2 linked regions of the Haloferula helveola genome follow. The protein of the gene in region 1 binds, or shares a complex with, the protein of each later gene. Links are inferred from orthologs where the notes say so. Each region holds a gene or a part of one and is shown on either strand. Other genes may lie near its edges.

Region 1 (11,327 bases):
CGCGCCCCGTGCCCGGGGTGGCAGCCAATCCCGGCGTTGCCGCCGTTTCGGGCGGGACGTTTCGGGGTTCCGGGCGGGCGGTTCTGCCATCGGGCGGATGCTCCCCGATGCGATTCTCGAGGGCAAGAACGGCCGGAAAAAATGGGGTTTCCTTTCCCCGGGCCGGGGCTAGGCTCCCCCGCCTTTGCCCCTTGGCGTGTTGCGTGCTAGAATTCTGCCGCGACCCGAAACGGGGCGCCTGTCACATCCATCATGTCCGAATCGCCCCAATCCCGTCCTCCGCAGGATCCTCGCGGTCAACGCGGCCAAAACGAGCCACCCGGGTTCAACTGGCGTCTTGCCATTTTCCTCGGCGCCGCGCTGATGATTCTCGGAATCGCGTTTTTCAAGGACGGCATGTCGCCGAAGTCCAACTCGCTCAATTACAACGAATTCCGTGAAAAATGGGATCAGGGGTTGGTGATTACCGAAACCTCAAATCCGAAGTACCGCCTCAAGGTTGAGACGGATCAGGGAAGTTTCGATGCCAAGATCATCGGCTGGTTGCGCCCGGATCCCGACCCGGTCGCGGACGACGCGCCGACCAATGACTTCCTCGTGAGCTTCAGCCGCCGGACGCAGCAGGAGCAGGACGTCTTCGACACCCTCGGCGACCACCTGCCGCAGCGCTCCACGGTCGAGACGCTTCCCGAGGATCTCGATGGCAAAAGCCTGACGCCCACCGATTTCCGCCGGATGATGGCGCGCGGTCTCGTGGTGACCGACACCGACGAGCTGACCCTCTACACCACCGAGAGCGACGCACTCCTTGCCGGTAAGTTCCGCGAGGCTCCTCCGCTGCCGGCCGTGGCGGATATTGATCCGAAAGAGCTGAGCCAGTTCATCGTCGACACCTCGATGGTGGTGCAGGGCGAGGAGCTCAACCGCATCCTCAAGGAGGGCAACGCGCTCTACATCAAGAATGCCGACATCTTCGGCAAGATCCTGCTGACCTTCTTGCCGGTCCTGCTGATCGTGCTGCTTCTCTTCTTCCTCTTCCGCCAGCAGATGAAGGCGGCGGGTCGAGGCGCGATGTCCTTCGGTAAATCGAAGGCCCGCATGCTGACGCGCGACCACAACAAAGTGACCTTCAAGGACGTTGCGGGGATTCAGGAAGCGAAGGAAGAACTGTGGGAGATCGTCGATTTCCTCCGCGATCCGCGGAAGTTCCAGAAGCTCGGTGGATCGATTCCGAAGGGCGTGCTGATGGTCGGTCCTCCCGGCACCGGCAAGACGCTTCTTGCCCGCGCGATTGCCGGCGAAGCGGATGTTCCCTTCTTCTCAATCTCTGGTTCCGACTTCGTCGAAATGTTTGTCGGCGTCGGCGCCTCCCGCGTCCGCGACATGTTCGAGCAGGGCAAGAAGCACGCGCCCTGCCTGATCTTCATCGATGAGATCGACGCCGTCGGTCGCCATCGTGGCCACGGTCTTGGCGGCGGTCACGACGAGCGCGAGCAGACACTCAACCAGTTGCTGGTCGAGATGGACGGCTTCGATACGCAGGAAGGTGTGATCATCATCGCGGCGACCAACCGTCCGGATGTTCTCGACCCGGCACTGCTCCGTCCCGGCCGTTTCGACCGGCAGGTCACCGTTTCGCTTCCCGACGTGAAGGGCCGCGAGCAGATTCTCACCGTTCACTCGAAGAAGATCAAACTGGCTCCGGGAACCGAGCTCAGCGTGATCGCCCGTGGCACCCCGGGATTCTCCGGTGCCGAGTTGGCCAACCTGATCAACGAGTCCGCGCTTCTCGCCGCCCGTAAGGGCATGAAGGCGGTCACTCTCGCCGAACTCGAGGAAGCCCGCGACAAGGTCCGCTGGGGTCGCGAGCGCCGCAGCCTGGCGCTCAGCGAGGAGGAGAAGAAGACCACCGCCTACCACGAGGCGGGCCACGCGCTGCTGCTCGCGACGCTTGAGCACGTCGACCCGCTCCACAAGGTGACCATCATTCCGCGCGGCCCGTATCTGGGTGCAGCCTTCCACCTGCCGAAGGAGGACAAGTACCACTTCCACAAACGCCAGGGCGTCGAACAACTGATCGTCACCATGGGTGGCCGCGTCGCGGAAGAGATCATCTTCGGTGATGTGACCAGCGGTGCTTCCGGCGATATCCGCCAAGCGACCCATCTCGCCCGCCAAATGGTCTGCGAGTGGGGCATGAGTGAGGATCTCGGTATGGTCGAGTACGGTGCCGGTCAGGGTGGTGAGGTCTTCCTCGCCCGCGACATTTCGCAGCAGCGGAACTACTCCGAAGCGACCGCTCAGAAGATCGATGCCGAGATCAAGCGGGTCATCGACCGGGCATATACCGAGGCCAAGCGCATCATTCTCGAGAAGCGCGACAAGCTGGAGTTGATCGCCGAGGCGCTGCTCGAATTCGAAACGCTCGATGCCCACCACATCGAAGACCTGATCAAGTACGGCGAGATGAAGGATCCGCCGAACTCGCCGAAGCCGCCGTCGCTCCCGGACGAGGAGCCGAAGCACAAGAAGGCGACGTCATCCGGCAGCGAGGAAGAGGACGACGACGGACCGCTTCCCGGAACCGTCGTCGGTGCCCCGGCCTGACACTCGATCCAAACAACAAGTCTCTACCAGCGCGCCGGCATCTGCCGGCGCGTTTGGTTTTTCAGGGCCTCGGATGGTCGGCAGAAGTGCCGCGAGCATCTGCTTTGAGGGGTGATCCAACTTGGGGCTTGGTCGCGGAAGCGGTCGCAACCTAGGTTTGCTTCTATGGCAGTAACCGAAGTCACAAGCACCAGCTGGTTCGGGCGGATCGGGGATTCGATCAAGGGCATCCTGTTCGGGATCGTGCTCATCATCGTCTCGTTGATCCTCATGGTGTGGAACGAGCGCAATGCGGTCCGTGACATCCAGGCTAACAATGAGATCGGTCGAGAGGTCATCACGGTTCCAAACGCCGAAGTGAGTCCCGGGAACGAGGGAAAGCTGGTGCATCTCAACGGTCCGGCGATGACGGACGATGTGGTCGGCAACATGGACTTCGGGATCGAGGAAACCGCGGTGCGGCTCTCATGGGAGTCCGAGATCTACCAGTGGGTGGAGGAGAAGGACACCGAGACCAAGAAGAAGCTCGGTGGAGGCGAGGAGACGGTGACGACCTACAGCTACCGCAAAGAGTGGGTGGACGGGCCGGTCAATTCCTCCGGGTTCAAGGAGAAGGGTCACGACAACACCGGGAAGCAGAAGTTTCCGAGCGGTTCGTCGCAGGCCGAGAACGTGACGCTTGGAGCGTTCATGCTGCCTTCCGGCCTCATTTCCCAGATGGACTGGTCCGAACGCTACACCCTCAGCGAGTTGCCCGACGATTTCGCGACGACGGGGAGCATCGAGGACGGCGTGTTCTACACGGGAGTCCCGTCGCAACCGAAAGTCGGGGATGAACGCGTGACCTTCCGGATCACCCGACCGGATGATGTGAGCGTGATGGCCGTCCAGAAGGGTGACTCCTTTGACAAATACACCGCAAAGAACGGGAAGACCAAGTTTCTCCTCTATCCCGGGTTGCTCACGGCCGAGCAGGTGGTCGAAGGGGAAGAGGCGAAGGCGAAGATGCTTCGCTGGATCCTCCGGGGCGTGGGCGTGTTCGCGATGTTCATCGGCTTCACGATGCTGCTGAAGCCGCTCTCCGTGCTTGCCGATGTGATCCCGTTCGTCGGCTCGCTGGTAGGAGCCGCAGGTGCGGCGGTCTCGCTGTTGCTTTCGCTCGGGATCAGCTTCGTGGTGATCGCGATCAGCTGGATCGCGTTCCGTCCGATGATCGGAATCCCGCTGCTGGTCGTCGGGGTCGGCTGCTTCGTCCTGATCGTGAGGAAGCTGGCCAAGGGGCGAGAGGCGGCGGGAACGCCACCTCCGCCTCCGGGGATGGCCTGATCAGTCGCCGTCGAGAAGATTTCCGAGTCCTCCGAGGACCGAGCCTTCGCCCTTGCCGCCGCTGCCGACGTTCTGCAGCACGCGGTCGGCGAGCCGGGAGAACGGCAGGCTCTGAAGCCATACCGTGCCGTGTCCGCGCAAGGTCGCGAGGAACAGGCCTTCGCCCCCGAAGAACATGCTCTTGAGGTTGCCGGCGCGCTGGATGTCGTACTGGACGCCGTCGGTGAACGCGACCAGGCAGCCGGTATCGACCCGCAGTGTCTCGCCCTTGAGCTCCCGTTTGATGATGGTGCCGCCGGCGTGGATGAAGCACATGCCGTCGCCGGTGAGGCGCTGCAGGATGAAGCCCTCGCCCCCGAAGAAGCCGGCGCCGAGCTTGCGGTTGAACGCGATGCTGACTTTGGTGCCGTAAGCCGCGCAAAGGAACGCGTCTTTCTGGCAGGTGACGCCACCGCCCATTGTGGCGAGGTTCATGGGAATGATCTTCCCGGGATAGGGTGCAGCGAACGCTGCCCGCCGCTTGCCTGAGGAGCCATGGTGCGTGAAGTGGGTCATGAAGATCGACTCGCCCGTGAGCGCGCGTTTTCCGACCGAGAGCAGCTTGCCCATCATGCCTTGGTTGGGCTCCGAACCGTCGCCCATTTTCGCTTCGAAGGTGATGTCCTCCTCAAGATAGTTCATCGCACCGGCTTCCGCGATGACGGTCTCGCCGGGATCCAGCTCGACCTCGACGATCTGCATGTCGTCTCCGAACAATTCGTAGTCGACCTCATGGCTTCGCTGGCCTGGCGGCGGGGTGCCGGCGGGCATGGGTGGAGGATTGCTTGGCACGTCGGCGAAGATCTGCGGCAGCACCGTTCCGGCCGGCTGCCAGTTTGCCATACCGGTCTTCCAGACATTCGTCTGCGGAGTGATTTCACCGGAATTGACCAAGGGAAGAAGCTCCTCTTCCACGATCTGCTTGGTCTGGTTGCTTTTGTCGAGATAGTGCCAAACGTCCATGTCGCCGAGCTTCCTAGCACGGCCCGGGAGAGATGCGAACTTACAATCGGTTCCAGGTTTTCCAATGGCTTGAGGAAGTGGGCAAGGGAAGGGGAGGCTGTGATTTGCCCGAAGATTTGTGTGGAGCCTCCGTGCTGAAAATTGGCTCATATGGGCGCTTTTCGACCTGTTTCGTGACAGAAGAACCTCCTTTGGGGAGTTTAGACGGGGCTTCGTCCCATGTCTGATTCGCTACCCAACCCAAGAATGATGCTGTCACCCCGTCCCACCGGCTGTGCTCTAAAAGTAGGCTCGAAGTCCGTCAAAGGAACGATGGTGGGGTGGGCCTTGTTGGTGACCGCGTGCGCGCCTGTTGCTTTGGGCGACGAGGCTGTGGTGCTGGGCAACCGGTTCCTGTCACGGGAAGTCGTCGTTACGGATGGCACCCTCGGGACGAAGCTTCTCGGCAACCGAATCCTCGGAGTGGACACGAAGTCGGGAGGCGACGAGTTCGCAATCTCGCTCACGGACGGAAGCGGGAAGGAGCGCCGATTGACGGCCGGTGATTTCGAGGTCGAATCGCTCGTTTCCTCGAAGGCGGAAGGTCGGAAAGAGGTGCTCGCAAAGCTCTCGGGTTCGGACTTGCCGGTGGATCTTCAGGTTCGCTACTGGCTGGAGGGAGAGAAGCCGTGGATGCGAAAGGAGATCTCCATCCATGCAAAGGAAGATGTCGTGGTTCGGGAAATCGCGGTCGAGGAGATCCGGTTGCCGGGTGCGTTCGAACCTTATCACGCGGATGAGTTTACGGCACGCGGCCCGTCGAAGTGGCGGCCTCCGCTCGGGCAGCCGGTCTATGCGGAGCCTTCGGCGACCTGGTGGGGTGTAGAGTTTCCGGCCGCGCGGAACACGTCTGAAGGGGCGGGTATCAAGTGCCGCTATCTCACGGATCGCCCGCTCGTTAAAGGCCAGGTTCTCAAATCCCATCCTGCCGTCTGGGGCGTGGCCGACCGGGCGGACTTTCTGAAGGATGCGTTTTTCGACTACATCGACGCGACCCGGGCACGTCCGCTTCGACTACAAACGCAGTACAATTCCTGGTTCGACTACAGCCGCGGCGTGGACGCGAAGAAGTTCGCTGCGAGTGTCGCCAAGGTCCACGAGGAGTTGGTGATCGACCGAGGCGTTCATCCGCTGAGGGCCTATGTGATCGATGATGGTTGGCAGGACACCGGTGCCGATTGGACGAAGTCGGGTGTGTGGCCGGTGAATGGGAAATTCGACAAGGACTTCGCCCGCTCGTTCGCTGCCACACGGGCCGCCGATTCCCGGTTGGGACTCTGGCTGAGCCCGGGCTGCCTCTTCGGTGCCCAAGGGGCGATCGGCAAGATGAGGGAGGCCGGTTGGGAGTCGCTGGATCCGTGGATGTCGATGACCGGGGAAGACTATATGAAGGCTCTGGAAGAGCGGATGGTGGCTCTGGCCGGGGACGGGGTTTCCTACTTCAAACTCGATGGGGTGTTCGGCCACCTGAATCAACGGACCTTCAAGGTCGAAGGCTTCAAGGGGTCGGAACCTGAACTCAACGACAAGAAGCACGACGAAGCCAAGGAGCGCTACCTGAGTCTGGGGTCGGAACGGTTGATGGCCATCTTTGCCAAGATGGCGGAGGCGAATCCCGACGTTTACATCGTGATCTCCAACGGGGCCTTCCTCAGCTCGTGGTGGCTGCAGCACATCGATGCGGTGTGGATGATCAATGCCGGAGACGCGGCCGGGGGAGCCGATCGCACCGGCGAGCTCGTCTATCGTGATGCACGCTACTACCAGCTCGCGTCAGCCGAACGTGACAACACCCAGTTTCCCCTCCACTCGATCTTCAACCACGAGCCGAAGAAGACCTCCACCGGCGAGGAGCCCGATGTCTTCCGTCGCTATCTCTACATGAACCTTTCCCGGGGTACGGGATTCGTGGAGCTCTACCTGAAGACCTTCCAGCTGAGCGAAAGCGACTGGGAGGTGCTCGCCGAGGCGATGAAGTGGGTGGAAGAGGTGTTCCCGAATTTCGAACGTTCACGGATGCACGGAGGCGATCCGGCAAAGGGCGAGGCGTATGGCTACACCGGCTGGGTCGGCGAAAGCGGCTACCTATCGGTCCATAATCCGTCCGACAAGCCACAGACCTACAGCGTGGTGCTCGACCGTGGGTTCGGGTTGCCCGCGGGCACCAAGGATTTCGGCTACCGCGTGACATCGCCGTTGGCGGGCGATACGGACGGCCTGCCCGAAGCGGTCCGATACGGCGACGCATTGAGCATCAAGCTCCCGGCCAAGGCGGTCCGGGTGATCGAGTTCACCGCCGCGAAGTAAGTCTGTCGGGCCCGGGTCGTCAGGCGGCGTCCTTGTCGGTGCGGCGCTTGCGGATCACAGGTGGCCGTTCTCCGGTCACCACCGCACGGTTGATCGTCACAGATTCGACATCGTCGCGGGACGGCAGTTCGTACATCAGGTCGAGCATCAGGCGTTCGAAGATCGAGCGCAGGGCACGGGCACCGGTTCCTCGGCGCACCGCTTCCTCGGCAAGGGCGCGGAGAGCGTCCTTCGTGACCTTGAGCTTCACGTCGAGCAGCGCGAGTTGCTTCGAGTACTGTTTGACCAAGGCGTTCTTCGGCTCGGTCAGAATCGTTACGAGTTCCTCCTCGGTCAGCTGGCGGAGCGACGAGATCACGGGAAGTCGTCCGATGAACTCCGGGATCAGGCCGAAGTGAAGGAGGTCCTCCGGTTGGACCTGATCGAGCGCGTCGGGGGACTCGCCGTCCTCCTTGCCCTGGATCCCGTGGAAACCGAGAGCGCTGCGTCCGAGGCGTCGCTGGATGATGTCGGGCAAGCCGACAAACGCGCCACCGCAGACGAAGAGGATCTTCTCGGTGTTGATCTGAATGTACTCTTGCTGCGGGTGCTTGCGGCCACCCTGGGGCGGCACGTTGCAGATCGTGCCCTCAAGAATCTTGAGAAGCGCCTGCTGGACCCCTTCGCCCGAGACGTCGCGGGTGATCGAAACGTTGTCCGTCTTGCGGCCGATCTTGTCGATCTCGTCGACGTAGATGATGCCCTGTTCGGCTCGCTCGACATCGAAGTCGGCCGCTTGGAGCAGACGCAGAATGATGTTCTCGACATCCTCGCCAACGTAGCCGGCTTCCGTAAGAGTCGTCGCATCGACGATGCAGAAGGGCACGTCGAGCAAACGTGCGAGGGTGCGGGCCAAAAGGGTCTTGCCCGACCCGGTCGGTCCGAGGAGGAGGACGTTCGACTTCTCGATCTCGACATCGGCGAATTCGCCTTCGTCCAGAGCGTCACCTTGCCGGAGCCGCTGGTAGTGGTTGTAGACAGCTACCGACAGAACCTTCTTGGCCTGTTCCTGACCGACCACGAATTCGTCGAGGCGGCGCCGCAGTTCGGCGGGCGGCAGCAGGCGGCGGCTGGCCGGTCCAGGAGCATGCGACTTGGGCGGGCCTTCGCCGCCGGAGAGCTCCTTGTCGAGGATGTTGGAGCACACCTCGACGCACTCGTTGCAGATGTAGACGCCGGGCCCTGCGATGAGTTTTTTGACTTCCGAGTGACTCTTTCCGCAGAAGGAGCACATCGTGAGGTTGGATGCTCGTGCCATCGATGATCGGGTTGGGAATAAGAAAGGGTGCCGGAGGCGTGACGCCCACGACACCCTGAAAGAATAGCGGAACTTTGGTCAGTCGTCGTTCTTTTTTCCGTCATCCGACTCCTCGACCGCGTCCTTGACGGCGTCGGGGAGCTCCTTGCGGCTCTCCAGGACCTTGTCGACCAAGCCGTAGGCCACGGCCTCCTCACCGGTCATGTAGTTGTCGCGGTCGGAGTCGCGCTCGACCTCCTCGACCGTGCGGCCGGAGTGGTGGGCGAGGATCCCGTTGAGGCGCTTCTTGAGGTTGAACATGAAGCCGATGGTCCGCTCGACGTCCGAGGCCGTACCTTGGGCACCACCGGAGACCTGGTGGATCATCACGTGCGAGTTCGGCAGGCAGAAGCGCTTGCCCTTGGTTCCGGCGGTCAGAAGCACGGAGCCCATCGAGGCGGCGATCCCGATGCAGTAGGTATTCACGTCGCAGGTGACGAACTGCATCGTGTCATACATCGCAAGTCCGGCCGTTACCGAACCACCCGGCGAGTTGATGTAGATGTGGATGTCCTTCTTCGGATCCTGCATCTGCAGGAAAAGCAGCTGGGCGATCACCGAGTTGGCGACGAAGTCGTCGATCGGCGTGCCGATGAAGATGATCCGGTCCTTGAGCAGGCGCGAGTAGATGTCGAACGACCGCTCGCCGCGGCCGTCCTGCTCGATGACGACAGGAACGTAGTAGTTGTTCTTCGGGCCGGCTGCCTGGGGCAGGGAAGCGGGGAAATCACTCATGGTCATTCGGAAGTCTCCTCCGGCGCGGCGGAGGTTTCCTCGACGGTGGCGTGCTCCAGCACGAAGTCAATCGCCTTGCCCACCAGCATCGAGTTGCGGATGCCGGGGATGCGTCCCTCGCGCTGCAACTGCTTGATGAACTTCTTCGGGTTCTCCTGCCGCGACTGGGCGATCTGGGCGATGTGGCCGACGAGCTCCTGGTCGGTGACGCTGATGTTCTCGACCCGGGCGATCTCCTGGAGAATGAAGTTGGTCTTCAGGTTGGTGCGTGCCTGCATGCCGGCGGTCGCGAAGATCTCCTCCTGCTGGGCGGAGATGTCATCCTCGCTCATGCCCGACTGGACGCCGCGTTTGACGAGCGAGTCGGCCTGGCTCTGCGTTTCGTGACGGAGCAGTTCCTCGGGGAGTTCGAAGTCCACGAGGCCGTTGAAGTACTCGACGATCTGATTGACCTTCGAGTCATCGATCTTGCGCTTCTTTTCCGCCTCGAGTTGTTTGCCGAGAAGTTCGCGGAGTTCCGCCACGGTCTTGCCGCCGCCGATTTTCTCGACGAAGGCGTCGTCGACTTCCGGCAGTTCGACCTGCTTCAGTTCCTTCAGGGTGAGTTCCACCACCACATCCTTGCCACGCAGATCGGCAACGGGGAAATCGTCGGGAATGGTGACCGTCGCGGACTTCTCGTCTCCGGGATTCAGTCCGACCAGTTGGGCCGCAAAGCCCGGAAGGAAAGATTGCTCGTCGATCTTCAGCCAGAAGCCTTCGCGGCCCGACAGATGGCCAACGGGCTTGCCGACCGCTTCCTCAAGTGGAGTGCCGTCGAGGGTAGTGGTGTAGTCGATCACCGCGAGATCACCCATTTCGGCGCCGCGGCCTTCGATGTCCGAGTAGTCGGCGAAGCGCTCGCGGAGGGACTCGAGGTTCTGGTCGACCTCCTCATCGGTGATCTCGGCCGAGGGAGCCGCGACCGTGACGCCCTTGTAGTCGGGCAGGGAAAAGTCGGGAGCGAGAGTCAGGAGCGACTCAAAGGTCACCGAGCCGTCGGAAGTCTCGCTGAATGACGACGGCTGGCCGAAGTTGAGCACCTTGAGTTGCTCCTTTTCGAGAGCCTCGTCGAAGGCCTTGCGGGCGAGGCGTTCCTCAAGTTCGCCAGAGATCTCCTGACCGAAACGCTTCTCAATGACCTTCCGGGGGGCCTTGCCGGGGCGGAAACCCTGGATCCGGGCCTGCGAGGCGTAGGCGGCGACGATCCGGTCGCGCTCGGATTTGACCGCGTCGGAGGGCACTTCCACTCGAAGCGTTGCGGTGCAGTTCGGCTGCTTTTCGACAGTGATGTTCATGGGATGGAAAGGCGGGTCGGAGCGGGTTTTCCGGGTTGCGGGGAAGGGGTCCCCCGCGGCCGGGGGCGGGAACCTAAGGAGTCCGGGAGCGGCTTGTCAAAGCGAAGGTGCGGGTTCCGCGGGGTCTGCGGGACGGCCCGATGGCGTCCACATGGTCCTTGACGCATCGGGGGCGGGGCGGGTTTGATCCACGCCATCGCTGCGACACATGGATTTTTCATCGTCCTCTGGTATTAAGGGCATGCTCGAGAGGGCGTGCAAAGTGGTTCTGGCAACAGCATTTGTCCTCGGCATCGCGACGGCTCCGGCCTCGGCCCAGGACTTTGAGGGCAAGAACGTGACGGCTGTCGATTTCCGCTATCAGGGAGACCGCGCGGCGGTGGATGAGGCGCGCCTCCGCAACTACATCCAGTTGCGGGCCGGATCGACCTACATGACCGATACCGTGGACAGCGACATCAAGTCGCTCTACGAGTCCGGTTTTGTCGATGACGTCCGCGTGCTGGCCGAGCCGGTCGGCAATGGCGTGCGGGTCGTTTACGAAGTGGTTCCCCGCAGCGAGATTGTCGGCGTCGGTTTCGTCGGCAACTCCGTATTCTCCGACACCAAGCTGGCGAAGGCCTCGGAACTCAAGGCAG
Region 2 (11,439 bases), 3.7 Mb from region 1 along the record:
AGCATCGTGGCCTTTTCCGAGACGCGGACGTTCTTGATGACTTGATAAAGGTCTTTCATGGTTCGTTGCTTCGGAAAGCGGTTAGGCGGTGCGTGCCGCGAGGGTTTCCAGAGCGTCCTCGACGAGGAGCACCGTGTTAGCGTGGAGCAGCTCCTCGACGTTGACGCTGTCGGCGGTCACCAACTGCGCCCATTGGACGTTGCGGGCAGCAAGGTAGGTGTTGTCATCGAAGCTCTTGGCGACGATGAGGACCTTCTTCGGATCCGCCTCGGCGCTGACCGCTGCGACGAACGCCTTGGTCTTCGGCTCGGAGACAGCGAAGGACGGGAGCACCTTGAGGTTGCCTTCGGCGATCACATCGGCCAGCACGCGGCGCAAGGCGAGGCGGCGGGTCGACTTGGTGACCTTCTTCGAGTAGTCGCGGGGACGGGGTCCGAAGACCGTGCCACCACCGACAAAGATCGGGGCGCGCTTGTCGCCGTGACGGGCGTTGCCCGTGCCCTTCTGGCGGTAAATCTTCTTGTTGTTGCCGCGCACCTCGCCACGGGTCTTGGTGTTGGCGGAACCGGTGCGGCGGTTGGCGCGGTAGGCGACGACGAGATCGTGCACGGCCTGGGAGCCCTTGCCCTCCTCCGCCAGCGTGATGTTGGCGGCCTTGGCGTCGTCAGCAGTGAATACTTTCGCGGACATGGTCGGAAATGGTGTTTGGGTTCAGGTTCCCGCTCAGGCGGTGGCGGGCTTCTTGACGGCGGGGCGGACGGTCACGTAGGCGCCCTTGTGGCCAGGCACGGAGCCCGAGATGAGGATCACGTTGTCCTCAGGACGCACGGCGACGACCTTCAGGCTCTGCACTGTGCGGCGGTCGGTGCCCATGTGACCGGGCATCTGCTGGTTCTTCCAAATGCGGCCCGGAGTCGAGCCGGCGCCGACGGCACCGGTCCGGCGGTGCATCATCGAACCGTGGGTCTGCTTGAGACCTCCGAATCCGTAGCGGCGCACCGCACCTTGGAATCCGCGACCTTTGGTGGTGCCGATCACGTCGACCCACTGGCCGGCCGAGAACAGTTCCGCACCCGGGTGCTCTTCGGGAATCTCCTCACCGTCGGCGAGGCGGAATTCCTGAACGAGATACTTGGGGTCGGAACCGTGCTTCTTGAAGTGACCGACAAGAGGCTTGTTGGACCGTTGTTCCTTCTGGTCGTCGAAACCGACCTGCACGGCGGTGTAACCGTCGGATTCGACGGTCTTGGTCTGCAGGATCGTATTTCCGCCGACCTCGACAACGGTCACGGGAATCATGGACTGGCTCTCCTCGTCGAAGAGACGAGTCATGCCCAGTTTTTTTCCGAGAAGTCCGAGAGACATGGCTAAAAGAGAATTGGAGATTTAGGAAATTGGGGATTCGGGATCCCGGCTCAGATGCGGATGGCGATGTCGACACCGGCGGGCAGGTTGAGCTTCTTCAGCTCGTCCACCGTGCGGGCGGTCGGATCAACGATATCGAGGACGCGCTTGTGGGTGCGGATCTCGAACTGTTCGGCCGACTTCTTGTTGACGTGAACCGAGCGGTTGACGCTGAACTTCTCGATACGGGTCGGCAGCGGAATCGGGCCGGCCACCTTGGCACCGGTGCGTTTGGCGGTCTCGACGATCTCCAGGGCGGAGCGGTCGATCGCACGGTGGTCGAATGCCCGGAGGCGGATGCGGATCTTCTGGTTTTCCATGGCGTCGGAAGGTGTGGCTGGGTTGACTTGAGGGGCTGTGAATCAGCGTTCGTTGATGATTTCTTCGACGATGTTCGGCGGCACTTGCTCGAAGTGCGACGGGGTCATCGAGTAGGAGGCACGGCCCGAGGAAAGCGTCCGAACGGCGGTCGAGTAGCCGAACATTTCCTTGAGCGGAACCGATGCGTGAATGACGGCGACGTTGCCTTTCGACTCCATCTCGCCGATCTGGCCGCGGCGGCGGCTGAGGTCGCCCATCACGTCGCCCTGGTAGTCGTCCGGGGTCGAGACCTCGACACCCATGATCGGCTCGAGGAGGATGGGTGAGGCCTTTTTGAAACCGTCGCGCATCGCGAAGATGGCGGCCATCGTGAAAGCGTTCTCGTTGGAGTCGACCTCGTGGAACGAGCCACCGAGGAGGTCGACGTGGACATCGACCACCGGGTAGCCGGCGACGATGCCGTTGGTCATCGCGTCGCCGATTCCCTTGAAGCAGGCGTTGTGGAAATCCTTCGGAATCTCGCCGCCGACGATCTTGTTCTCGATCGTGAGGCCCTTGCCCTTCTCGTTCGGGCGCATGTGGAGGCGGACATGGCCATACTGGCCGCGGCCACCTGACTGCTTGACGAGCTTGCCTTCGCCATCGGCCTCACCGGTGATGGTCTCGCGGTAGGCGATCTGCGGGGCGCCGGTGTTGGCCTCGACCTTGAACTCGCGACGGAGGCGGTCGACGATGATCTCGAGGTGGAGCTCGCCCATCCCGGAAATGATGGTCTGGCCGGTCTCCTCGTCGGTCTTGACGGTGAAAGTGGGATCCTCTTCGGAGAGGCGGACCAGCGCGTTGGCGAGCTTCTCCTGATCGGCCTTGGTCTTCGGCTCGACGGCCATCGAAATGACCGGTTCCGGGAAGGTCGGGGGCTCGAGGACGACGTCGTATCCGGTGGCGGCGAGCGTATCGCCGGTCTGGACGTTCTTGACGCCGACCATGGCCGCGATGTCGCCGGCATAGCAGGCGTCGATATCGGTGTGCTGGTCGGACTGGATGCGGATCAGACGACCGACGCGCTCCGACTTGCGGGTCCGCGGGTTATATACGGTATCACCCTTGCGGACGACGCCGGAGTAGACGCGGAAGAAAACGAGTTTGCCGACGAACTTGTCTGCCCAGAGCTTGAATGCCAGCGAGCAGAACTTGCCGTTGTCGTCGGTCGGAACGGTGATGTGTTCTTCCTCGTCGTCGGGGTTCATGCCGACCGCGGAGGGAATCTCGAGCGGGCTCGGAAGATAGTCGATGACCGCATCGAGAAGATACTGAACGCCCTTGTTCTTGAAGGCGGAACCCCCTGCAACCGGCACCAGCTTGTTGGCGATGGTTGCACGGCGGATGGCGAGCTTGAGATCCTCGCGGCTGATCGGCTCCTCCATCAGGAACTTCTCGGCGAGGGCATCGTCGACACCGGCCACGGTCTCGACGAGTTCGGAGTAGGCGAGCTCCGCGGTCGCCTTCAGGTCACCATCGAGATCCTTGATCTCGTAGGTCGAACCGAAGGTGGCGTCGTCAACGTAGAGGATGGCCTTCTGGTTGACCACGTCGATCTGGCCGCGGAGATCCTCTTCCGAACCGATCGGGATGAGGATGCGCACGGCGTTGGCGCCGAGCTTGTCCTTCACCTCTTCGACGACCGACTCGAAGTCGGCGCCGACGCGATCCATCTTGTTGACGAAGACGAGGCGCGGAACCTTGTATTTCGTCGCCTGGCGCCAGACGGTCTCGGTCTGCGGCTGGACTCCGGCCACCCCGCAGAAGACGACGATGGCGCCGTCAAGAACCCGGAGCGAACGCTCGACCTCGGCCGTGAAGTCGACGTGTCCGGGAGTGTCGATGATGTTGATCCGCTGTTTCTCCTCCTCGAAGGACTTCACGATCCCCTCTTCCCCGCGCTGCCACCATTCGGCGGTAACGGCGGCGGAGGTGATCGTGATGCCGCGTTCGCGCTCCTGTTCCATCCAGTCGGTCGTGGCGGCACCGTCGTGCACCTCGCCGATCTTGTGGATCATCCCCGTGTAGAAGAGAATGCGCTCGGTAAGCGTCGTTTTTCCGGCGTCGATGTGCGCCGCAATCCCGATGTTCCGAGTCCGCTCGAGCGGAAACGGTCGATCTGGATGGTTGGCGGTCGCGGTCATCGTAGGAAAAACGTGGAAACGTCAGCAGGGTCGGAAATTACCAGCGGAAGTGGGCGAAGGCGCGGTTGGCCTGGGCCATCTTGTGGACATCGTCGCGCTTGCGGACGGAGCTGCCCTGGTTGTTGGCGGCGTCCTTGATCTCGTTGGCGAGGGCGACGTGCATCGGGGTACCCTTGCGGCCGCGGGCGTAACCGACGATCCAGCGCAGAGCGAGGGACTCGGAACGGTCGGCGGCAACTTCAAGCGGCACCTGGTAGGTCGCGCCACCGACACGGCGGCTCTTGACCTCGACGCGCGGCTTGGCGTTCTCGATCGCGCGGGTGACGACTTCGAGGGGGTCGACGGTGTCGACACCTTCGTTGGCCTTGTCGATGGCGGCATAGACAATGCGCTCCGCAAGGGAACGCTTGCCGTCACGCATCACCTTCGAAATGAGGTGACCGACGAGGGCGCTGTCGTAGCGGGAATCGCGACGATCGGGCTTGTGGAAGACTCGCTTGCGGCGGGACATGGTAAAAGGTCAGTTGGGATTCGGGAGATTACTTGTCGCCCTTCGGACGCTTGGCGCCGTACTTCGAACGGCCCTGGCGACGCTTGTCGACGCCGAGAGTATCGAGCGCTCCACGGACGATGTGGTAGCGGACACCCGGAAGGTCCTTCACCCGGCCGCCACGGACCAGGACGATGGAGTGTTCCTGGAGATTGTGGCCCTCACCCCCGATGTAGGCGATGACTTCGTAACCGTTGGTCAGGCGGACCTTGGCGACTTTGCGGAGAGCCGAGTTCGGCTTCTTCGGCGTGCGGGTCATCACCTGGAGGCAAACGCCACGACGCTGCGGGCAGTTGGCCATGGCCGGCGACTTCGATTTCTCGACCGGCACGTGACGTCCCTTGCGGACAAGCTGGTTGATGGTCGGCATATGATTCCTGCGGGGTTTGGGTAGTTGCGTTTGGGGCGCACCGACCACCGGCGAGAAATTCCCTCGCAGGAGCCAATTTTCCGGTGCTGCACCCGATAGTTTAGGAGATTGTCGTAGCGGTCCGCTTCGCCTTCGCGATGGCAGGCCGCGCTGTGGGGGCGGCGAATCTAGCCATCGAACCTTAGCTGACAAGCCCTATTTTGAGAAAATTCGGAGCATTTCGGATCCCCGAATTTCCGGGCTTTCCCGGGGTTTTTAGGGCCTTCCCCCGAGGTGCGCCCGAGAAACCCGCGAACGTTTCCCGCACCCCGGCAAAAAACCACCAGAATTCCGCTCTCCGCGAGCGATTCGGGCTCTTCGGATTTCCGATCGCTCACCGGCCGGTTCGGAACGGGGCGGCGGGGAGCCCCTCCGAATTGCAGAGATTCGCCTGCTGCGGGTGATCCGCCCATGCGTAGCGGACGTGCACGGGATCCGAGATGTCCGGATGGGACACCAGCACCGACTCACCCTCGATCACGGCGGTGGCCCAGACGAATTCGCCGTCATCGCCGGCCACCTCGAAACCGCGAAGCGGGCCACTCTTCGCCATCAGCCCCCCGGCGACACGATCAAATCTCACCCGCACCACGTCGTCGGCAACCACCGCGTCCTTCATGACCGGGCCTCCGGCGACCATTGACACACCATAGGTCTCCGAAATGGCAAGCCGGGCGAGGCGGTGCCCGACATCCTGCTTGTTCCGCGGGTGGATGTCGGCGCTCTCACCGAGGTCGATCGCGACCGCCATGCCGGTATTCGGCAGTTCAAGCGCTTCAGCCTGTGCCTCCCGCAGCTGCGCCAGACTGCTCTCGGCGGGCGATGTCTTCGGTTCGCGATAGCCCGCGAGCTGCACGAAGTAGAACGGGAAGTCGCCAATTGACCAGCGTGATCGCCAGTCATGGATCAGGGTTTTCTGCAACTGACCATAGATCTCACGGGTGCCGACGTTCGACTCGCCCTGATACCAGATCGCCCCGCGGAGCCCGTAGGAAACGATCGGAGCGATCATCCCGTTGAACAGGACCGCGGGGTTGTGCTGGTCCTGCACCGGGTCCGGGTGCTTGGGCGCTTTCGGTGCTTTACGGCCCGCCGCCTTCGCATCATCGGCCGCCTTCCTCCACCGCTCCAGATCGGCCCCATAGCGGCGCATCGCCTCCGGATCGTCGCGAAACTGCAGGCACTTCGCCCGGTAGGCCTTGAGCAGCGGCTCGAACTGTGGATGGGCCCTGAGACTCTCATCGCTGATCCAAGCCTCCGCCGTGCTTCCCCCGAACGCGCAGGCAATCAGCCCCACGGGCACGTCGAGTGCGTCCTGCAGATCGCGACCGAAGAAATAAGCGACCGCCGAGAAGTCACCGACCGCCTGCGGCGAGCAGACCTTCCATTCACCCGCGACATCAGCCTGCGGCGATTCGTGCAGCGCCCACTCGGCGGTGAACATCCGGATCCCCGGAGAATCCGCCGCAGCGACCTCCTTTTCCCAATTCGCGGTTCCGGACCAGGGTCGCTTCTCGGTGGGTGCCACCGTGAAGTCCATGTTCGACTGCCCTGAGCACAGCCAGACCTCGCCCACCATCACGTCTTCAAAACTCCGTGTGGCGGACGAGGAGACCACCATCCGGTAGGGACCTCCGGCTTCTAGCGGAGGGAGTCGGAGCCGCCACCGGCCTTTCGGACCGGCTCTCACCACCCGGGACTCACCGGCGAGCGTGACCTCCACTTCCGCGCCCGGCTCCGCCGTCCCCCAAACGGGGATATCAAGATCGCGCTGGAGGACCATGTGGTCGGAGAAAACGGACGGCATCCAGAGATCCACCGGCTTCAGGTGACTCGCCAGCGGGCACCCGTCCAGACCCCGGATCGCCGCAGCCAGTTTTGCCGCGTTGAACGCGGCACCTTCCGGGCCGGTGTGGGTGTGGTCGGTCCCGCAGAAGAGATCCGAAGTGGCATCCGGCCCGAGGTCCTCGTAGGAGTCCGCCAGCAGGGAATTGAAGTCGATGAAGGCCACATCCTCCTGCGAGGCTGCCTGTCGGGCCCATAGACCGTAGTCCGATCCGTTGCGCGTGATCCGGCCGTCTTTCCAGATATTCCGCGGAATGAGCGAGAGAATGACCGGCGTGGCGCCACGCTCCCTCGCCTCGCGGGCGTAGCGGCGGAGATACCAGCCGTACGAACGGACGACCTCCTCTTTCCCGGTCGCTTTGACGGTCCCGGTCTCCATTTCCTCGCCGTTGCCCTTGATCGACGCGCGCGGTCGGTCGCCGGCAAACATCTCGCCGCCGTCATTGTGACCGAACTGCATCAGCACGTAGTCCCCTTCCCGAAGATTCGCCATCACAGCGTCCCAGCGACCTTCGGTCCGGAAGGTGCGGCTCGAACGACCGCCGATCGCCCGGTTCACCACCTCGATCCCGGACTTGTCAAAATGCTCGCCCAGACAGTCCCCCCACCCCATCTGACCGGGCGTCGAGTTGCGCACGGTGGAGTCACCGATAATCCACAAGGTCGGGTTCTCGCCTTCCGCCGACGCAATCCCTGCCCATGCGAAGACCGCAAGAACGGATAGTAGCCGCTTCATCATGACGGGAGGATAGGTTCCGGGGCGCGCGTCAGCCCATTACCCAAGTGGGGGATAAACCGACGATTCCGGCAGGGTAGCCAAGGTCCCCGCGCCGAAACCAGCGGATTCCGCGTCCTCCGGATCCGCTCAGGCCAAGAGCGGCTTCACGACATGCCCGTGGACGTCCGTCAGCCGGAACCGGCGGCCCTGATACTTGAAGTTCAGATGCCGGTGATCGATGCCCATCAGGTGGAGGATCGTTGCCTGCAGGTCGTGGATGTGGACGGCGTCGGGGTGGACATGGTGCTTGGTCGGATGGATCACGTTCCCCGCAGCATCCACGATGTTGTAGCCGTAGTCGTCGGTCTTGCCATGGGTGACACCCGGCTTCGCTCCTCCGCCCGCCATCCACATCGTGTAACAGCGCGGATGGTGGTCGCGACCGTACGTCGTCTTGGTCAGGGCCCCTTGCGAATAGGAAGTCCGTCCGAACTCGCCGCCCCAGATCACAAGGGTCTCATCGAGCATGCCGCGCTGCTTCAGATCTTTGATCAGGGCCGCGGAGGCCTGATCGGTCTCCGCACACTGCCCACGGATCCCTCCAGGCAGGTTGCCATGCTGGTCCCAGCCTTGGTGATAGAGTTGGATGAACCTGACACCCCGCTCGGCAAGCCGTCGCGCCTGCAGGCAGTTGGCGGCGAAGGTCCCGGGCTTGCGACTGTCCTTGCCGTAGAGTTCGAAAGTCGAGTCCGGCTCATCGGACAGATCGGTCACCTCGGGCACGCTGGTCTGCATGCGGAAGGCCATCTCGTACTGGGCGATCCGCGACTCGATCTCCGGATCCAGTTCCTTGTCGAACTGGTGCCGGTTGAGCGTCGCGAGCTTGTCGAGCATGCCGCGCCGGCCGGCCGCCGAGACCCCTTCGGGATTGGTCAGATACAGCACCGGTTCTTTTCCCGAACGGAAACGCACGCCTTGAAAGCGGGAATCGAGGAACCCGGAACCCCAGAGCCGAGAATACAGCGGCTGCCCCCCCTGCCCCGCCGATACGAGCACGATGAACGACGGCAGGTTGTTGTTCAGCGAGCCGAGACCGTAGGACAGCCACGCACCCATTGATGGTCGTCCGGACAACTGCGACCCGGTCTGCAGGAAGGTGATCGCCGGGTCATGATTGATCGCCTCGGTGTACATCGACTTGATGAAGCAGATCTCGTCCGCGACCGACGCCGTGTGGGGAAGGAGTTCGCTGAGCTCCGCACCGCTCTGGCCATGACGCGCGAACTTGAACTGCGACCCGGCCAGCGGGATCGATGACTGGTTGGCGGACATTCCCGTCAGCCGCTGACCGGCACGCACGTGCTCCGGGAGCTGTTGCCCGTTCATTTCGCGCAGCAGCGGCTTGTCATCGAACAGGTCGAGATGCGACGGCCCTCCCGATTGGCACAGGAAAATGACCCGCTTCGCCTTCGCCGGGAAATCCGGCGCGAGCAGGTCGCCCCTGCCGGGAAGCATCGAGGCCAGCGCCGCTCCGCCGATTCCCGCCGCACTCTTCTTGAAGAAGTGGCGGCGGGTCATGCCGAGAAAGTCGTCGATATCCGGGGAAGCATTCATCGTTTCCAAATGGTGGCATCGAGATTGAGAACGGCCTGGGCGACGACCGTGGCGGCTGCGAGTGTGGCCGGATCGGCGTCGGACGCGGCTGGCGATTCGCCGCTCTTCAGGAGCTTCTTCGCACCCTCGGGGTCGGCTTTGAAGATCTCCAACTGCTCGTCGTAGAGTTCCTGGAGCAGGGCCTTCTCTTGGTCGTCCGGGGGTCGACCCGCCCAGCGCAGCATCAAGGTATCGATCTCGACGGTTCCGTCAGCCAATGCCTCCTCCGCCAGCTTGCGGCTCGCCTCGACGAACTGGACGTCGTTGAGCAGTACCAAGGCCTGAAGCGGAGTGTTGGTCTGGGCCCGGTCGACGGTGCACACCTCGCGGCTCGTCGCATCGAAGGCCATCATGTTCGGCAGCGGCGCGGTACGCTTCCAGACCGAGTAGAGACTCCGCCGATGCAGGGCCTTGCCGGTGCTCTGGCGGAACGGAGGGCTCATGCCGTTGGACTCGCGCCAAAGGTCGCCTCCAGGCTGGTAGGGAGAGACGGGCGGCCCACCGCGGGTGTCTTCCAGGAGACCCGACCCTGCCAGCGCCATGTCCCGGATCATCTCCGCCGAAAGCCGCCGCGAAGGCCCTCTCGCGAGATAGACATTTTCGGGGTCCTTCTCGAGTCCATCCGCGCTGGCTCGACTCGATTGCCCGTAGGTCGAGGAGAGCACGATCTGCTGACACAGGCGCTTCACGTCCCAGCCGTTGCTGACGAAGTCGCGCGCCAGCCAGTCGAGCAACTCGGGATGCGACGGCAGGTCGCTCTGGACGCCGAAGTTCTCAATACTTTTGACGATTCCGCGCCCGAAGAACTCCTTCCACATCCGGTTCACGAAGACCCGTGCGGTGAGCGGATGGTTCGGGTCGGTCGTCCACCTCGCGAGCCCGAGCCGGTCGCGCGGAAGTTCGTCGTCCATCGGCGGCAGGAAATCCGGAACGATCCGCGGCACCGGGTCTCCCGTCGGCGCGTCGTATTCCCCGCGATCCAGAATGAAGGTCGGCTTCGGCGGACGGATCTCTTCCATCACCGCCACCTCCACGACCCCCTCCTCGGCATCCACCACGGCCTTCCGTGCCTCGCGCAAGGCGCCAAGGTGGGACCGGAATTCGGCATCCACCGCCGTGAGGTAGTAGTCCCGCAGCTCATCCGCTCTCCCCGCGGCGAGCGCTGAGGCGAGACTGCTGCCGTTGTGGAGATCCGCCACCTCAACCGGACTCAATGCGCGCGAAAACACTTGGAAGTCGTCCACCCTGCCACCGGCAAAACCCAGATCCCGGAAGCGGGAGCCGATCGTGTAGTCGCCGCGACCGTAGGTCCCGATCCCGACCTTCTTCTTCATCGGACCGTCCGCCAGCAACTCCGTCTCGACCTCGCTGCCGTCGATGTAGATCCGGATCCCGTCCGCGCTACTGGATCCATCGTAGGTCCAAGTCACTTGGGTCCATTGCTTCGCCGGGATCGCGGTTTTCGTCCGGATACCAACCGCGTTACCCGGCCACACCCGGAACCAGCGTGCCGACAGGTGGCCGTTCTCCAGCATCAGGTCGTAGCCGTTGTAACCGACATCCGTACCGTAAGTTCTCTGCAAAACCACAACCGGCGACTCATTGCGCTCGCCGTCGTAGATCCACATCGAATGGGTCACTGCATCCCAGCGGTCGACCTTGTGAAACCCGGGAATCACGATGCCGACGTCGCCATTGAGCGCGACCGCCCCGCCCTTCGCTCCCTCGGCACCGGGGAGACCGTTGCGCTTGGCGTGCTGTTTGGCTCCGGGCGCGACATTCGGCAGCTCGTTGTCGTTTCCGACATCGAAGGGAAAGTGACCGACGAGATCAGGCAGGACCGGTTCCTTCGCGGGCAACACCAGCCAGTCCGCGAACGCCTGCTCGCGGGACTTGGCAATGGACTCGGTGGCCTGCTCCAGTTCCGCGAGCCTGGTCCGGGCCGCAGTCAGCGCCGTCTCCTGCGCCTCCGTGGGAAGCAGCAGCGACGGCGACGGCGTTACCGCGGCGTGCGAGTAGAGCCCGTTCTCGGCGATGGAATTGAAGAAGCCGAGCATGCCATAGTAGTCCCGCATCGTGATCGGGTCATATTTGTGATCGTGGCAACGTGAGCACTCCATCGTGAGCCCGTAGATCGCGGTGCCCGCCGTGTGCAGGCGGTCGGCCGCATACTCGACGAGGAACTCCTCGGCGATCGACCCTCCCTCGTTCGTCATCCGGTGGAGACGGTTGAAACCGGACGCCAGCCGCTGGTCCCGTGTCGCGTCGGGAAGCAGGTCGCCCGCGAGATTCCAGGTCAGGAACTCGTCATACGGCAGGTTGTCGTTGAAGGCCCGGACCACCCAATCGCGGTAGG

The links.
Region 2: the proteins of tig (region 1) and rpsG are in contact, whole or in part, in a crystal structure (PDB 3GTY), measured with the Thermotoga maritima proteins. The link is inferred for Haloferula helveola from one-to-one orthologs. Residues at the interface, in WP_004081061.1 of Thermotoga maritima: Glu122, Val124, Val129, Leu130, Tyr133, Glu188, Gly259, Ile262, Tyr263, Glu266, Ser270, Glu273, Gln274, Glu277, Arg308, Gln311, Ile312, Ser315, Tyr316, Glu325, Arg329, Arg336, Leu363, Phe366, Trp367, Arg373, Leu377, Arg381, Leu384, Glu387; in WP_004081843.1 of Thermotoga maritima: Lys34, Lys52, Lys55, Glu59, Arg62, Gln63, Glu66, Asn67, Lys69, Val71, Arg95, Ala109, Lys110, Lys111, Gly112, Arg113, Pro114, Glu117, Glu121, Ile124, Ala125, Tyr127, Asn128, Asn129, Thr130, Gly131, Lys135, Asp139, Arg142, Met143.

Annotation. Positions count from the first base shown.
Region 1 is NZ_AP024702.1:4,429,457-4,440,783, forward strand. The notes cover bases 8,523-11,327. They hold tig (trigger factor), read right to left. Parts: upstream 10,690-11,327; coding sequence 9,355-10,689; downstream 8,523-9,354. Other genes in these bases: clpX (ATP-dependent Clp protease ATP-binding subunit ClpX), read right to left, coding at 8,523-8,578; HAHE_RS16705 (ATP-dependent Clp protease proteolytic subunit), read right to left, coding at 8,657-9,352; bamA (outer membrane protein assembly factor BamA), read left to right, coding at 10,931-11,327. In the rest of the region: HAHE_RS16670 (ATP-binding cassette domain-containing protein), read right to left, coding at 1-90; ATP-dependent zinc metalloprotease FtsH, read left to right, coding at 253-2,607; HAHE_RS16680 (TMEM43 family protein), read left to right, coding at 2,773-3,933; HAHE_RS16685 (TIGR00266 family protein), read right to left, coding at 3,934-4,743; HAHE_RS16695 (hypothetical protein), read left to right, coding at 5,293-7,281; more of clpX, read right to left, coding at 7,301-8,522. UniProt on the Bacillus subtilis protein: Involved in protein export. Acts as a chaperone by maintaining the newly synthesized protein in an open conformation. Functions as a peptidyl-prolyl cis-trans isomerase.
Region 2 is NZ_AP024702.1:738,074-749,512, forward strand. The notes cover bases 2,683-5,599. They hold rpsG (30S ribosomal protein S7), read right to left. Parts: upstream 4,420-5,599; coding sequence 3,946-4,419; downstream 2,683-3,945. Other genes in these bases: fusA (elongation factor G), read right to left, coding at 2,683-3,908; rpsL (30S ribosomal protein S12), read right to left, coding at 4,448-4,828; HAHE_RS02560 (sialate O-acetylesterase), read right to left, coding at 5,202-5,599. Outside these bases: rplW (50S ribosomal protein L23), read right to left, coding at 1-59; rplD (50S ribosomal protein L4), read right to left, coding at 82-690; rplC (50S ribosomal protein L3), read right to left, coding at 724-1,365; rpsJ (30S ribosomal protein S10), read right to left, coding at 1,416-1,724; more of fusA, read right to left, coding at 1,767-2,682; more of HAHE_RS02560, read right to left, coding at 5,600-7,451; HAHE_RS02565 (DUF1501 domain-containing protein), read right to left, coding at 7,578-9,044; HAHE_RS02570 (DUF1553 domain-containing protein), read right to left, coding at 9,041-11,439.